Regions from separate parts of the Bacillus sp. SRL543 genome, predicted to be linked through region 2. Evidence: riboswitches for the same ligand, from Rfam matches in the RefSeq annotation. Region 2 holds a riboswitch; each other region holds the start of a gene.

Region 1 (4,967 bases), 1.9 Mb from region 2:
ACATCAAGCCTTGTCAATCAGGCATCAGCCGAGACCGCCAGCCTTGCGGTTTCAGGCAAGCAGCAGGTGCTTGAGGCAGCAGAAAAGATGCATGGCATCGATCAGTCCTTTAATTCACTGGAAGCTGCCATTAACGGATTTCTTGAAGGTTCCAGCAAAATTGCTATTATTACAAAGGAAATATCGGATATTGCCGGCCAGACAAATCTGCTGGCGCTGAATGCAAGCATTGAAGCAGCCAGGGCCGGGGAGCATGGAAAGGGGTTTGCTGTGGTCGCCCATGAAGTAGGGAATCTGGCCAGCCAGACCAATCAGTCGGCCTCCAATATATCCGCCATCATCCAGCAGCTCAAGGAGGATGCGGACGCCACATCGGCAGCCATGAAAAAGACCAATCAGGATGTTATCGGCGGCAAGCTCTCCATTGATGCTGTCGTGCAATCTTTTGAAAGTATCTTAGGCTCTGTTGATAATGTGAACGGACGCATCCAGGAAATATCGGCTGTCAGTGAACAAATGGCGGCAGGAAGCGAAGAAGTGGCCGCCAGCGTTGAAGAGCTATCCTCGCAATTCCAGCATGTCAACGAACGCCTGGTGGAAGTGGTCAGCCAGGTCGACGGCCAGACCGGAGATATGGAAACAGTTAAAAAGGAATCAGAGGCGCTTAATGAAATCGCAGCAGACCTTGATGGACTGCTTCAAAAATTTAAAATTGAAAGTTAAAGAAAGAGGACAGCGGCATTTGCCGCTGTCCTTTCTATATATACGAATTGCAGTACACTCTATCATTCATGCAGGTTCCCACATTTTAAGCGGGGACATACTGACTTTCTGGTACAGGTCGCTGATTTCTTCATGAAGCCTGGTGTCCTCAGAGGACAGCTTCATGAGGAGCTGCATATCGTTCAATGCTTCTGAAATTTCCCTCAGATGCAAGTGCTGCTTATAGGTTAGATTCAGCAGCCTGATGATGGATAGCTCCAATTCCCGGCGGTATTCGTCTGCCCATTTGGCCTTGAACTGCGGGAGCAGCTTTGGCGGAATTTTGCCAGCGGCTTTTGATTTCAAAATCTTCATGGCTGTCCAGTCCTCTGCTTCCAGTGCCTGTTTGAGCAGGCGGCTGAACTGCAGGGCGTCAATTTCAATATCCCGGTTCATTGAGATAATATTGTTTTCAATCGTGAATGGATCAAGAATCCCGCCTCCTTGGAATGTCTTTCGCAGGTGGGTCAGGCTGACTCGGAGCTGGTTCTGCGCGTTGGCAACCGGCAGCCCAGGCCAAAAGGCCTCTGCTACAATATTCCTTGAAACCGGGCCATGAAGGCACAAGTAAGCCAGGATTTCCTTTGCCTTGCGCTGGTTCCATTTCCCTTCAATCACTGTGTTGCCTGCTGTCACTTTAAATTCATCAAGCATACAGACTTGAATCTTATCTTCGTTTGGAGGAGGCGTCTCGAATGCTGCCTCTAATTGGAGAAGCAGCTTTTGCGTATAAGAACTCCCTGCGTCGGGCTTTACTTCTGCCATTGCTGCCGGCTGGGCTAAGAACTCCCTGCATTTGGACAGCGTCAATTCCGGCTGGTCCAGTTGAATCAGATGAGATGCAGAAGGGATGATGTACTTTCTGCTCTGCCTGATATAGTCGCTGCTCAGCATGACAAGGGAAGATGGATAGAAGTGGTCGAATTCCCCCGCTAAAAACAGTACGGGTATATTCATATGCTTAAAATTGATTATGGATGATCCGGAGATTAAATCCCTTGCTAAAAAATAGGTGTGCAAATCAAGCTTCGAGCAGGCTTCCTTCAAAAGAAAGTAATGAGGGCCGATAGATTTATAAAGAAGGTGGCTTATCCAGAAATCTGCCAGACTTTCTTTACCAAGAAGCGGCATGCTGTTTTCTGAAGGCGATTTCCTGATGCAATCAGCTAAATTTACGGCAGGGGTCGAAAAGACAATGAACGAAAGGATGCTGCCCGGGTTCAATTCCTGCCATTGGGAGCCGAAGTATGCCCCAAGGCCCTGCCCGATAAAGTGGAAAGAAGAGGATCCTGTCTCTTCCAGGATGGACTCAAAATCTTCATTTAAAGTATTCCAGTCCAGAATTCCCTCTGCAATGCTGCTGTGTCCGTGTCCCCTAAAGTCGAATGTTATAGTATGGTAGTCTGCCAACTGTGGAAGAATAAGCTTCCAAACAGTGCGGTCCAGACCCAGTCCATGTGCAAGGATCAATGTCTCTGCATCAGGATTGGCTGAACTATTCAACTCAAAGCTTATTCCTCGTTTAGTCGTATTCATGCTGCCCCTCCGATATTTCATTGTGGCAATAGCCATTTATAATATTATCGGCACATCTATCCCTTTTATTAGGAAAAATAAATATACTTCCTTCAGCAGTTAGATTCTTATTGCCTATATTTTATAAAAATTAAAATCTGCAATTGATATAAAGGGCCAAAAGTAATATGATAATAGTATGAAAATTGAAAAAGGCAAACTTGTTGAAAAATAAGGACGCAAAGCCTCGAGTCTAAGGCGCAAGCTATGATCGTCGGGCTGCCAGGGTGAATATGTGGATGGCTTTGAATTCTGTGCTTAGTACTTTCAGAGCTAATCGGCCGAACCTTTTGGCGCAGTTACTGGAAGGAAAGGATGGAGAAACATGAATTTTTTTGGCACAGCAGAGTTTTTTGAGGAGCAGCTGAAAAAGGCTGCAGAGAGCGGAAAGAATCTATCAGCGAGCATCTCCCAGATTGAGTATGAGCTGAACTTTAATTTCATCTGTACAGACAGCCTCCGCAAGGAATGCCTGGCCAACCTGATGGCTGCAGGCAGGAAACTGGATCGCCAGCTGTCATCATATAGCGAGAAACATGCTGCAGTTGTGTAGCATTAAAAGAGGGTGGAGGAACTAATTCCTTCACTCTCTTTTGTTATTCTGGACCTGTTTAGCCGGGTTATCTTTTGTGCTGGTTCGACAAATTTCGATTGGGGGGTTGTAACCAATCGAAAAAGGCACCATATCGATTGGTTTGAGTCTTACTTCATGAGGGTAGATATTCCCATCTTTACATTTTGTGAAATGCAAACTTATTGAAAAATAAGGACGCAAAGCCTCGGGTCTAAGGCTCTGCAGAGCTATGACGGCCGGGCTGCCGCAAATAGGGAGAAGTTGAGATGATGTTGCCGGAAAAGGTTGACAGGGATTGGCTTGAATTGATCTTAGAAGCAAAAAGCAGCGGGATTTCATTAGGGGAGATCCATAGCTTCATCAATGGCACTCACCTATATTGGAGCTCAGCAGAGAGCAAGAAGCAGGACGAAGAAAAACAATAAGCAGCAATTGACTATACATATGATAACTTAAGTGTTAAATCTTTGGATTTGACACTATTTTTATGAGCTAAACTTTTCGACAGAAAACAGCAATAATCGGAAGGCAGCGGTGCCAGCCTTTCTACGCCTCAAGACCTACCCCATCTTACAGTCCTGGTCTATGGAAAAGAGGAGTTTTATCGTGTATTGTTGAATTAAATAAGATGATCTTACTTTTTCTGTCAGTGCGGGAGATTGGGTGAAACCTATTGTCTTTATACGTATGTACAGGTAAAGCAGGATTTTATGTCAGGAGTCGATATGAATGAACCGGATTGTTTCGTTTCTTATAGGCACGGTACTGGCTGTCCCGTTCGCCGGGTCGGTCTGGACGGTCAGCTATTTCGGATTTGACCAGACGTTTTTCTTGTCGGGGCTGATAGCAGGCGGTGCGGCCGTGCTGGTGTATCTAACCGCATTCCAGATCGGGCGCGTCCGTTTCCTCAGGAAGCACGGGCTGACGCGGAGGGAATATAAGTATATTAAGACAAACCTTGCAGAAGGGAAAAAGAAAATTTCCCGACTGCACATGTCCTTGTTTGCGATCCGCCATCTTCCTTCTTTGAAGCAGCGGATTGAGCTGATGAGAATCACAAGGAAGATTTACAGGCTGACCAAGAAAGAGCCGAAGCGTTTTTACCAGGCGGAGCGGTTTTATTTTTCCCATCTTGATTCTCTTGTGGAAATGAGCGAGAAATATGTGTTCCTTTCCACCCAGCCGAAGAAGAACCTTGAAATCGACCAGTCGCTGCTGGAAACCCGAAGGACCATCAATGAACTCTCCCAGACGGTAGAGAAAGATTTGTATGAAGTGATTTCCGATGATATAGACAATCTGAATTTTGAAATAGACGTAGCAAAGAACTCGATTAAGACATGGAAGGAAAACCGATTACCTGAAGAAAGCAGGAGGCTGAAATGAGCGAACAAAACCCATCATTAACGAAAAAGACGGGCAGTCTTATGGATGATATCCTTGCCGACCCGTTTGGCGACAGTAACGGCGGACCTGCCCTCGAGCTTGCAAAGGAAGATAGACCGGTGAAGCTAATAGACGTGATCCCGGAAGAAAACCGGGCGCGGGCCTATCAGATCGCAGAGCAGATCGACCCGAGCAACCATCAGGCCATGATTGCCTATGGCACCCAGGCGCAGACAAAGCTGCTCACCTTCTCGCACAGCATGCTCGAGCATGTCCAGAAGAAGGATATCGGCGAGGTTGGTGATATCATCAATGACCTGATGAAGCGCCTCAATGATATGAACCCGGATGAACTGAAGCAGGGCAAGCAGTCTCTGTTTTCCCGCATGTTCGGAAAAATCTCCGATTCTGTCCAGGAGATTCTCTCCAAATATCAAAAAACAGGAGCGCAGATTGACCGGATCAGCGTAAAGCTGGACCGCAGCAAAAATGTCCTCTTGTCTGACATCCATATGCTGGAAAAGTTATATGACACGAACAAGGAATATTTTCACGCTCTCAATGTCTATATCGCAGCAGGCGAGATCAAGCTCGAGGAACTGCATGATCAGACAATCCCGCAGATGAGGAAGGAAGCGGAAACGTCAGGCGACCAGATGAAGTTCCAAGA
Region 2 (4,967 bases):
GTTCTTCGCCTGCCTATGTGTATATGTTCATTGAGGCCCTTGCTGACGGCGGCGTCCTTCAGGGACTGCCAAGGGAAACATCATACCGGCTTGCGGCCCAGGCGGTGCTGGGTGCAGCCAAGATGGTACTTGAGACTGGCAGGCATCCCGGGGAATTAAAAGATCAGGTATGTACGCCAGGGGGTGCCACGATAGAAGCGGTGGCCGAGCTGGAAAAACACGGCTTCAGATCGGCGGTCATTTCGGCGATGCAAAGCTGTACAGATAAATCAAAAAAGCTGGCAAAAAGCCAGCAGGAGGAAAAATGATCATCAGAAAAGAGCAGGAAGCTGATTTTAATAATGCAGAGAATGTCCACAGGGCTGCATTCGGCAGGGAAAATGAAGCCGCCCTGGTCAGAGCCATAAGAAGTTCAGCGGAGTATATACCTGAACTATCCCTCGCAGCAGAAGATGGAGGGGAAATCGTTGGGCACATCATGTTCAGCAGGGCGGTGATTGAAACAGGGAAGGGGGAAGTCCCAACCTTGGCGCTTGCCCCTGCAGCCGTCATGCCGGAGCGCCAAAATGAAGGGATGGGATCCCTTCTTATTAAAGAAGGGTTGAAACAGGCGGAGCTTCTGGGTTTTGCCCACGCCGTTGTATTGGGACACCCAGGTTATTATCCGAGATTTGGGTTCCGGCCTTCTGCGGTCTTTGAGATACTTTCACCTTTTCCTGTACCGGAAGAGGTATTTATGGCGATGGAATTTAAGGAAGGCTCCCTAGCTGGAATCAGCGGGACGGTGAAGTACCCGCCCGCATTTGAACATGTGTGAGATCAGCCGCTAATCAGGAGATTTTTCGGCAGGAAGCAGGATGGTAAAGCAGGTGCCTTTATTCAGAATGCTTTCTGCTTTTATTTTTCCGCCCATTCCCTCAATGATCCGAAAGACCACCATCATTCCAAGCCCCGTTCCTTTACCTTCTTTTGTTGAAAAATAAGGTTCGCCCAGCCTCCCGAGCTGCCCGGATGTCATCCCCTTGCCAGTATCAGAAATAAAGAGTGCGGCTTTGTCGTCCTGCAGTCTCGCCGATATAGAGAGTACGCCTCCGCCCGGCATTGCTTCAATGGCATTTTTGAGCAGGTTGAGAAGGCATTGCTGAAACTTTGCATCTTCCCCTTTGATTAATATTTCTTCCTCTGTGTCGCAATAGATTACTACAGAATGGGCATTCCCGTAGGGGGTTATCAATTCAACCGCTTTTCTTATTTCTTCTTCTAATGAAAAACAGGAATTTGTTTCCAAATGCGGTTTGGCAAATGTTAAATAATCACTGATGATTACTTCCGCCCTGTTCAGCTCTTCGAGGGCTGTCTCTAAATAATACGAGCGCTTTCCCCTATCAGGTTCTTCTTCTTTTAATAACTGAAGAAATCCTTTCGTTACGGTCAGGGGATTTCTTACTTCATGGCCGATGCTGGCAGCCAAGTGGGAAACGACCTCCATTTTTTCTGTCTTCATTACTGCCCAGTTCAGCTGCTGGTTCTGTACGATCAGCTCGATGGTGTAGGCTGCCAGAAATGTCCCTACTGTCTGAGTGATTGTATAGATAACAACGAATTCCAGGCACTCCTCCATTCCTGCTCTGGAAAGCAGAAGCATGAAAGATGCGATGGATATGATAAAAGACAGGAGTGAAACGGTAAACAGCTTCCCCCTGGTGTCCATGCGGATGAAAGATGGATGGAGCTTGTATACAATAAAGCCGGCAATCAGCCCGGTTAAAATATTATAGGCAGCCCCGATCCCGCCGAGGGGAATACGGATAAAAATGACAAATATCAGCAGGGCGAGTATCACTCTTGGACCTCCGTACAACCCCCCCAGCAGGAACGGGATCCACCGCAGATCGAATATGAAGCTGCTGTTCATCTTGATTGAACTCACCAGGCACAAGGAAGCGGTGATGATGCTGATGCCGGCAATAAAATATTCGCGGTGGCGCAGAAAAAGCGATTGAAGGCGGCTGGCAAAAAGGAGCTGGAAAGAAAGCATGACGATTAGAATGATCAGCAGGTTGAACAGCAGGTCTTTAATATGCTCCATTGCTTTGTCCTCCATTTTTTAGTTATATATTCCTAATTTTACAAATACCTGTCTCAATCGACAATGCTATCTTATTGACAAAAACCCTCATTTAGCGACAGATTCAGACAGCGGCTGGGTATGGTAATAATCTACCATTTTATCAAGGGTGCACATTGGCGTCAGCATCCGGTTTGATTTTTCGGTATACTCAAAGTAGAAGATAAAATTATATTGACTTAATATGACAGGAATCATATATTTTAATTGGCTTGTCATTTGCTGTTTCGACAGAAAATGCAAGGGGGATATTTCGAATATAGGACACTGTGATGAGCGGTTTTTATTTGGGCACTTTAAACCGTTGGGAGTGACTAGTGCAACCGGCCAATTTTCTATGATGGCTGGTTTTTATTTTGGCCGGGGGCGCCTCTGCTTCCTGGCTGAAGCTCAGGATGAAAGAGGTGCGGAAATGAAACTTGATAAATATAAAACACTGCTGTTTCAAAAAATTAAGAACCAAATGATTTTATGGTTTGAGCAGGACTCGGAATCACCTGTGAAAAATGAGGATGTCTACCGTTTTCTCCATTCTATAAAAGGAACAGCGGGAACCCTGCAGCTTGTTGGACTTCATCAGGTGGCAGGCAAACTGATGGACCAGGTGGAAAAGAGCAGCGAAAAAGTCTGGGGAAACCGGGAGCTGCGGGATTTCTTATACGAACTGATGGGCCTGAGCTATGAATATGAACATTTCCAGAAGGAAGAGGAGAAGCAAGGGCTGCCGAGAGATGAAAATATGCCATTGATCCAGGTGATCGATGATGACGTTTCCATGCTGATCCTCCTTAAGGATGCACTGGAAAGCAAGGGCTGGATGGTGATTGCGAATACTGAGCCGGAAAAGGCTGTCGACCAATATTTTGACATGAACCCCGACTGTATCATCATTGATGTGAATCTTCCGGGCAAAAGCGGGTTTCATATACTGGAAGACATCCAAAAGCATACGAACAAGAAGTTCATCCCTAAGCTGATGATCAGTATCCAGAATGACAGGGAAACGAGAATCAAGGCTTACAGGCTCGGAGCAGACGATTTTATTTTCAAGCCCGTTGACCTGGAGGAATTCCTTATCAGGGTGGAGCGGCATCTCGACAGGAAACAGATTTTTGACCAGTCGGTCCTCATAGATGAACTGACTCAGGTATACAATCGCAGGTTCCTGAAGGATTCGCTTAAACGCTACTTGAAGGAGCTTGAAAGGAACAATCAGCATTTTTCTGTCGCAGTCCTGGATCTGGATCATTTCAAGCAAGTAAATGATACGTACGGCCATACAGCGGGAGACCGGATCCTCTCGGAGTTTGCACAGTATCTGAAGGATCATGTCCGGATAGGGGATATTGTGTTCCGCTATGGAGGGGAGGAATTCATCCTGCTGCTTCCGCGCACGAATGACCGCGACAGCAAGGAGGTCATCTCAAGGCTCCTTTCCGGCTTTTCGAGCCGTACGTTCCAAGAGAATGGGGAAGAGTTCAATATGAGCTTCTCTGCCGGCGTTTATATGGTCCATGATTCTTCTGCAACCGTGACCGAAGTGATCAAGACGGCTGACCAGGCTTTATATGAAGCGAAGCGAAACGGCCGGGCAAGGGTGGAAAGTGCGAATAAATTGATAGGCGGCCATTCCAGGAAAGTCCTGAATGTATCGGTTATTGATGACGATGCCATCATTAGAACGATGCTCATGAAAATCCTGCAGTCCATGCAATTTGAGCATACAGAACTGGATATCCAGGTGTATGAGGATGGGCAGAAGTTCCTTCAATCCGGCCGGATGGAGCAAAAAGGGGAGCACTTCCTTATTCTGGACGGAATCATGCCTGTGATGGATGGGACTGAAGTTCTCCAGAAAGTGAAGGAAAATCGGAATGCCAACCGTGTCCATGTCTTAATGCTGACAGGAAGAAAGACGGAATATGATATTGCCAGGGCATTGAAGCTTGGGGCGGATGATTATGTGACAAAGCCGTTCAGCATCACTGAGCTCCAGGCGAGGATCCAGCGCCTGATCCAGAGGATGTCGTAAATGATGCTGGATCGGGAACTGTTCTATCTCGCTGCAGCGGCTCTTTCCATCACAGGGATATTGACAGCTATACTCGTTTACCTCGTGATTAGAAAAGGATTTGAAATATCTGCAAGGCGGAAGGTTGAAAAACGGAAGCAGGAGCTGAACCTTCCGCTGTTTTCTTTTTTAAATGAAGGCAAGCTGCTGGAGGATGTTGACCTGGCCGATCCGGCAAGCCTTCTGGCTGCGGAGGAGCTACTTAGTCATTATGCAGATATTCTAGAAGGAGAGCAGGAAAGGACCAATCTGGCCATTTTCGCGGAGTCATATCTGAAGGCCCATTACAAGAAGGGACTTCAAAGCAGGAGATGGAGCACAAGGATGAATGCGCTTTATCATATAGAAGATTTCCATCTGAAAAGCCTGCAGGGAGAAGTCCTCGGGATTGTTGAAAGCAAAGGGAGCACTTCCTCAGAAAAGGTTCAGGCATTCAAAATCCTTGCAGATTTCCAATATGAAAACCTGCTCGGGCTGCTGGAGTCACGCAGCTTGCCGTTCTCGGAATTTGATTTCCGGAATATTTTAATCCGGCTGGATGATACCGGTTTTGACCGATTTGCTGAAGGATTCAGAACTTGCCCTGAACGGGTCCAGTTTGCTGTACTCGATGTAATGGCTGTCAGCAAGAGGCTCGGCCATCTGCCGTTTGTGGAAGGAGTGTTCATTTCAGGGACGGGGGAACTGCGGCTCCGGGCATTGAAAGCATTGGCTTCTATAGGATATACAGAAGATATAGCACCTTATGTGGAGCTTGCTGAATCTCCA
Region 3 (4,967 bases), 280 kb from region 2:
CGGTTTTTCATGAGGGATTTTCACAGCAGTCGAAAAGCCGATGACCACCTCGCCGCTTCCCGTCCCGATGATGGACCCCGTCCGGGACAAACCTGTTACCGTCCTTTTAATGATTCGGGTCAGCTGCCTCTCCGATACAGGCAGGTCAGTTGCGACAATGATAATGACCGACCCTTTATCCTTCTCCTCCTTAGCCTGGATAGCCTCACTCAGCTCCTCCCCGACGGCTTTCCCATTCACCCGCAGATCCTTTAAGCCGCCGAAATTCGTGAGCACGAGAACGCCCATCGTATAAGTTCCATGGTCCATTTCCATCAGCCTCGAGCTGGTCCCGATCCCGCCCTTCAGAGAATAGCAAAGCATGCCGGTCCCTGCTCCAGCAGTGCCTTCTTCCACGTCCGCCGAGGCATTCTGCAGTGCCTGGAATACGTGCTCCCTCTCTACGAACCCAGCCCGGATATCATTCAAAAACATATCATTGCATTCACACACAACCGGATTCACCGTTCCAGTCGTCCGGCCGATTTCGGGATTAGACTCCAGCATATACTGAATCAAAGCCTCGGCTGCTGTACCGATGCTCAGCGTATTGGTCAGGATGATCGGAGATTCTATCGTACCCAGCTCATTGATCTGGATTGTCCCCATACTCTTCCCAAACCCGTTGATCACATGGGTCGCGGCAATCAGCTTTTCTTTAAAAAGATTCCCGGGATGCGGCACAATTGCAGTGACCCCGGTTTGTTTATCACCATCACTTAGCGTTGTATGCCCCACAGTTACCCCTTCCACATCAGTGATAGAATTGCGCGGACCAGTTTGAAGGGTTCCTATTTTCACTCCATAATCTCTGATTCTTTTTTTGGCGGGCATCATTTTCCTCCATTTTTGCGAAGAAAGGTGCCTTTCTCCCATCTTTATTGATGAATTCAGGCACCTTTTTTCATTCTTTTATTTCGATACATATGGTTATCCGCTTCAACAAATAAGCTTTCCATGACACCTAGTGAATTTTCGCAGAACGCAAAGCCTATCGATATGTTAATTTTGACTTCCTGGCTGCTTTCATTATATCTGCTAATCTCTTCAGATAGCTTTTCAACCAGGAGCTCTACCTGTTCTTTGTCCTTTTTTAAAAGGAAAACCGCAAATTCATCTCCGCCAATCCTTGAAACATAGGCATTTTCTCTGAAAAATTGTTCTAATAGCCGTGCTGTTTCTTTAATCAGAAAGTCTCCAGTTTTATGCCCATAGTTATCATTCAAACATTTCAGGCCGTCCAAATCACATAATATAATGGCTGCAGCTGTATCCTCACGTTCATTATATTTCTCCATCATTTGCTCAAAGAAATCACGGTTATAGATGTCTGTCAAAGCATCATGGGTGATTCGATATTTCAATGTTTCTTCCAGCTTTTTTCTCTCATCAATATTCCGCACCATACCTTGAAGAGCGACCAGCACCCCATTTTCATATATCGGAGTCGCATACTCTTCAAACCATCGGTAATGACCGTCTTTATCTTTCCAGCGCTGAACGATTGCTTTATTGAAATCAACCTGTCCATGGACTTTTTTCTGGAGAATATCCATATCCTCCGGGTGGATATCCCTAAAGGCAACACCAGCGTCTGAATAGGCATCTGCATTAGAACCTTCACCGAAAAAGCATTCTGCTGAAGGACCAAGATATTTAAATTTCAGCTCCGGATATACTTGGCAATAATAAAGAAAATCTTTGGTGTTTTCTATCACATGCATATAATTTTCATGATTTTTAAAAGAGTCAGTTTCTTTCTTTTTCCATCTTCTGAAAAAATAAATCACAACCAATAAAACAGTCAGTGCCCCTAATCCAAAACCTTGTGCAAATTGTATGTTCATCATTGCTGTCCCTCTTCGTTTTCCTCAATCCTTCAGCATAAAAAATAGACCAATCGAAACCGATCAGCCTACGCTCATAAAGATGAATCGGTAACTGGCAGACATAGCCTTTGGCTTTAGTCCCTGTAGTTTTGCGTCTTCACCTTTCGATGAATTTGCCTGTATCTTTTATATATTTCATTTTAAAGGATAAACGGCAAGACTTCCAATTTAAACCGCGGAAAAATCCAGAGCAGGCACTCCCTAATACTCTTCCTCTGTTTTATGGATTTTCTTGAACTTCCCAAACTTAGAACCCAGAAGATACGAAACAAGAATGATCAGCACAAACCCAATGCTCGCAAACAAGCCCATTCTTTGATTGGCGTGGAGAAGCGAACCCGCAATCGTAAAGATAATCAGCACAATGCCCAGATAGGAGGTTACCGGATAAGCAGAGGATTTATATTTCTCATGAGATGCGCCGACCTGCTTCCTTTTCTTGATATGCGACGCCAGGATAATGATCCAGTTCAAGATCAGCATGATGCCTGCTGAGGCCGTCATATACTCGTAAATGGTATCCGGCAAGAGAAATGAAAGCAGGACAGAAACACCGAGCCCCGCTCCGCTCAGCAGCAGCGCCCCTGCCGGCACTCCTTTCCTCGTTTTCTTCTGGAGCCTTTGCGGCGCGTCTCCATCCTTTGAAAGAGACACGATAATGCTTGTTATTGAAAAAAGAGACCCCACCATCGTCGAAAAAGCCGCACTTATTAAAATGACATTGAAGATGCTATCCAGAAAAGGAATATTGAATTGTGATAAAGCAGCCACGAAAGGGCTTTTATCTTCATTTATGTTATGAAAAGAAATCATCATCAGGATAAAGAGGATGCTGACCACATAAAGGATTGTCAAAGCTGCAACCAGAAAGCTCCCTGCCTTTGGCACGTCTTCTTTGTTTCTAAGTTCCGTAGCCAAAACCCCGATCACTTCAATTCCCCCATAAGAGAACAAAATGAATATCATTGCAGACCATAACCCTGAAAACCCATTCGGAAAAATCCCCTCCGATAAAAAGGTGGACGATTCACCTGCCGTCTCGGGTGAGAGTACCCCAAACGCTGCTAGAATCCCGAAGAAAATAAAACTGATGAGCGTAGAAATTTTTATGACAGCAAAAAACGATTCAATGCTTCCGAAATTTTTTACACCGAGAAAATTAATGCCTAATGCAATGGCAGAATAAATGATCGAAAAAATCCAGATAGGAACATCCGGCAGCCATAATTGAGTAAAAATGGCCAGTGCCGTCACTTCGCTCGACATGATCAGCACTCCCGCCACCCAGTAAATCCAGCCGCTCATAAATCCCGCATAATGGCCGAATGCCTGTCCCGCATATGTCCGGAACGAACCGGGCTGCGGATCCTGCACCGTCATCTCAGCCAGTGCACTAAAAACAAAATAAGCCGTCAATCCGGCCAGCAGATATCCAATCAGCACAGAAGGACCCGCCGAGTGAATCGACAAACCGGATCCCAAAAAGAACCCCGCCCCAATCACAGAGCCAATCCCAATCAAAGAAAGCTGCCACCATGCCAGCTTATGCGACTGCCCCTTCTCCACCTGGCCCTTCTGCACATTCTTAACACTCTGTTTAACCACACTCACTTTTTGCATCTTCCCACTCCTCACCAGCTGCTTATGAAAAGTATGCCCTGAAATGGGAATAAGAAGCCATGGGGACAGGTACCGGAAGCCATGGGGACAGGTACCGTGGCCCAGTATCAAAAAGAGCCAAGGGACCTGTCCCCTTGGCTCTCTAAAAAAAGGCGCCAGCCCAGCAGGCCTGTACCTTCTTTATTCTGATATCCCGCCTGTAAACTTTAAGCAAAAACTCTGATTTCAACTTTTTACTTTTCACAAGCTATTTTGTCGCCGTCCCGATCCTTCGTTTTATTGGCATCATACAGCGCCTGGGATACATACGGTTTATATTTAGTTTTACCGCCCTTGTTTTTTACAGAAGAAGAACGGGCTACTCCGCCTTTATAATCCTTGTTTAATTCAGTACAATTCTTATAGGTTTTAGCAGCTGCCGGTGTTTTTGCTTCAGCACTTACAGAGAAAGATACACTTAGGATCAACAAAGCAGAAATGGCTAAAGCACTGGACTTTTTCATTTTAATTTTCTCACCTTCCATATTTTAACTTATATTAATAATAATCCAATATATCCATCTATTACAATATATTTTAATAGAATAATAGAAAGTTCTAATGCCAGCCATATAATAAAAGGCGCCAGCCCCCAAAGGCCGGCACCTCTCTCTCACTTATGAAAACAGCGCCTTCAAACGAGCCCAAAACCCCTTCGGCTCTTCCTTGGGCTTTTCAACCTCTTCCGTTTCTTCCTGTTTAATGCTTTCTGTTTTTAACACAAACTGAACTGAGTTTACTTTCTCGTTCTCAGGCGATACGAAGGAAACGGGTTTGAAGTCGCTTTTGTCGTATTCTTCGAGCATGCCTTCAACTTCTTCCTTCATTTGTTCCGGCAGATCCCTCGTGGCTTCATACAGCTCAGCCGTCCCATCATGGAGTGCGGCTGCACCGTCAGAGAGTTCCCCTGTTCCGCCTGCCACGCCAGCAATGCCGTTATGCAGTTCAGAATAGGAGCCTGCCAGCCTGCTCACTCCGCCAGTGTAATCCACCAATCCCGAGTGGAAGGATTCATAGTTGGCAGCAAGTGCTTGAACGCCTGCCTGCAACTGTGCCATCGCATCAGCAGCATCAGAATTGGCCAAAGCTTGAGAAAGTCCAGCAGACATAGCGTCAAGGTTCTTCGCCATCTCTGTAAGAGACGCGCTCACTTGCTCCAAAGTCCCACTGACAGCGTCAAAACTGCCTTTACCAGCAGCAAAGACTCCTTTGGCATTTTTAGCAGCCGCATAAGTCTCAAGCAATTGCGCGATAACATTCGGATCGGCGCCGCTCTGCTTCAGCTGCTCGATCTGTGTTTCAGAAATTTCATGATTCGGAATGCCTTCCATTGCTTCGTTCAAGCTATTGTAAGAGGCGCTGAAAGCCTGCTGCAATTCT

The links. Region 2 has a riboswitch for cyclic di-GMP ahead of AC4E8B_RS06320 (diguanylate cyclase domain-containing protein). Riboswitches for the same ligand answer to the same signal wherever they lie in the genome.
Positions count from the first base shown of each region.
Region 1: another riboswitch for cyclic di-GMP. It lies ahead of sinI (DNA-binding anti-repressor SinI); the one in region 2 lies ahead of AC4E8B_RS06320 (diguanylate cyclase domain-containing protein).
Region 3: another riboswitch for cyclic di-GMP. It lies ahead of AC4E8B_RS04835 (sensor domain-containing diguanylate cyclase); the one in region 2 lies ahead of AC4E8B_RS06320 (diguanylate cyclase domain-containing protein).

Region 1 is NZ_OZ481794.1:4,265,111-4,270,077, reverse strand. It holds gene AC4E8B_RS21755 (methyl-accepting chemotaxis protein) at 1-723, shown strand, start outside; gene AC4E8B_RS21750 (alpha/beta hydrolase) at 790-2,298, opposite strand; cyclic di-GMP riboswitch class I at 2,482-2,564, shown strand; gene AC4E8B_RS21745 (hypothetical protein) at 2,663-2,890, shown strand; cyclic di-GMP riboswitch class I at 3,074-3,160, shown strand; gene sinI (DNA-binding anti-repressor SinI) at 3,178-3,336, shown strand; gene AC4E8B_RS21735 (5-bromo-4-chloroindolyl phosphate hydrolysis family protein) at 3,641-4,297, shown strand; gene AC4E8B_RS21730 (toxic anion resistance protein) at 4,294-4,967, shown strand, end outside.
Region 2 is NZ_OZ481794.1:1,209,731-1,214,697, forward strand. It holds gene proC (pyrroline-5-carboxylate reductase) at 1-308, shown strand, start outside; gene AC4E8B_RS06305 (GNAT family N-acetyltransferase) at 305-817, shown strand; gene AC4E8B_RS06310 (ATP-binding protein) at 827-2,089, opposite strand; gene AC4E8B_RS06315 (hypothetical protein) at 2,177-2,347, opposite strand; cyclic di-GMP riboswitch class II at 2,382-2,466, shown strand; gene AC4E8B_RS06320 (diguanylate cyclase domain-containing protein) at 2,541-4,160, shown strand; gene AC4E8B_RS06325 (HEAT repeat domain-containing protein) at 4,161-4,967, shown strand, end outside.
Region 3 is NZ_OZ481794.1:925,171-930,137, reverse strand. It holds gene AC4E8B_RS04840 (DmpA family aminopeptidase) at 1-873, opposite strand, end outside; gene AC4E8B_RS04835 (sensor domain-containing diguanylate cyclase) at 930-1,889, opposite strand; cyclic di-GMP riboswitch class I at 1,973-2,056, opposite strand; gene AC4E8B_RS04830 (amino acid permease) at 2,130-3,548, opposite strand; gene AC4E8B_RS04825 (excalibur calcium-binding domain-containing protein) at 3,782-4,051, opposite strand; gene AC4E8B_RS04820 (YhgE/Pip domain-containing protein) at 4,205-4,967, opposite strand, start outside.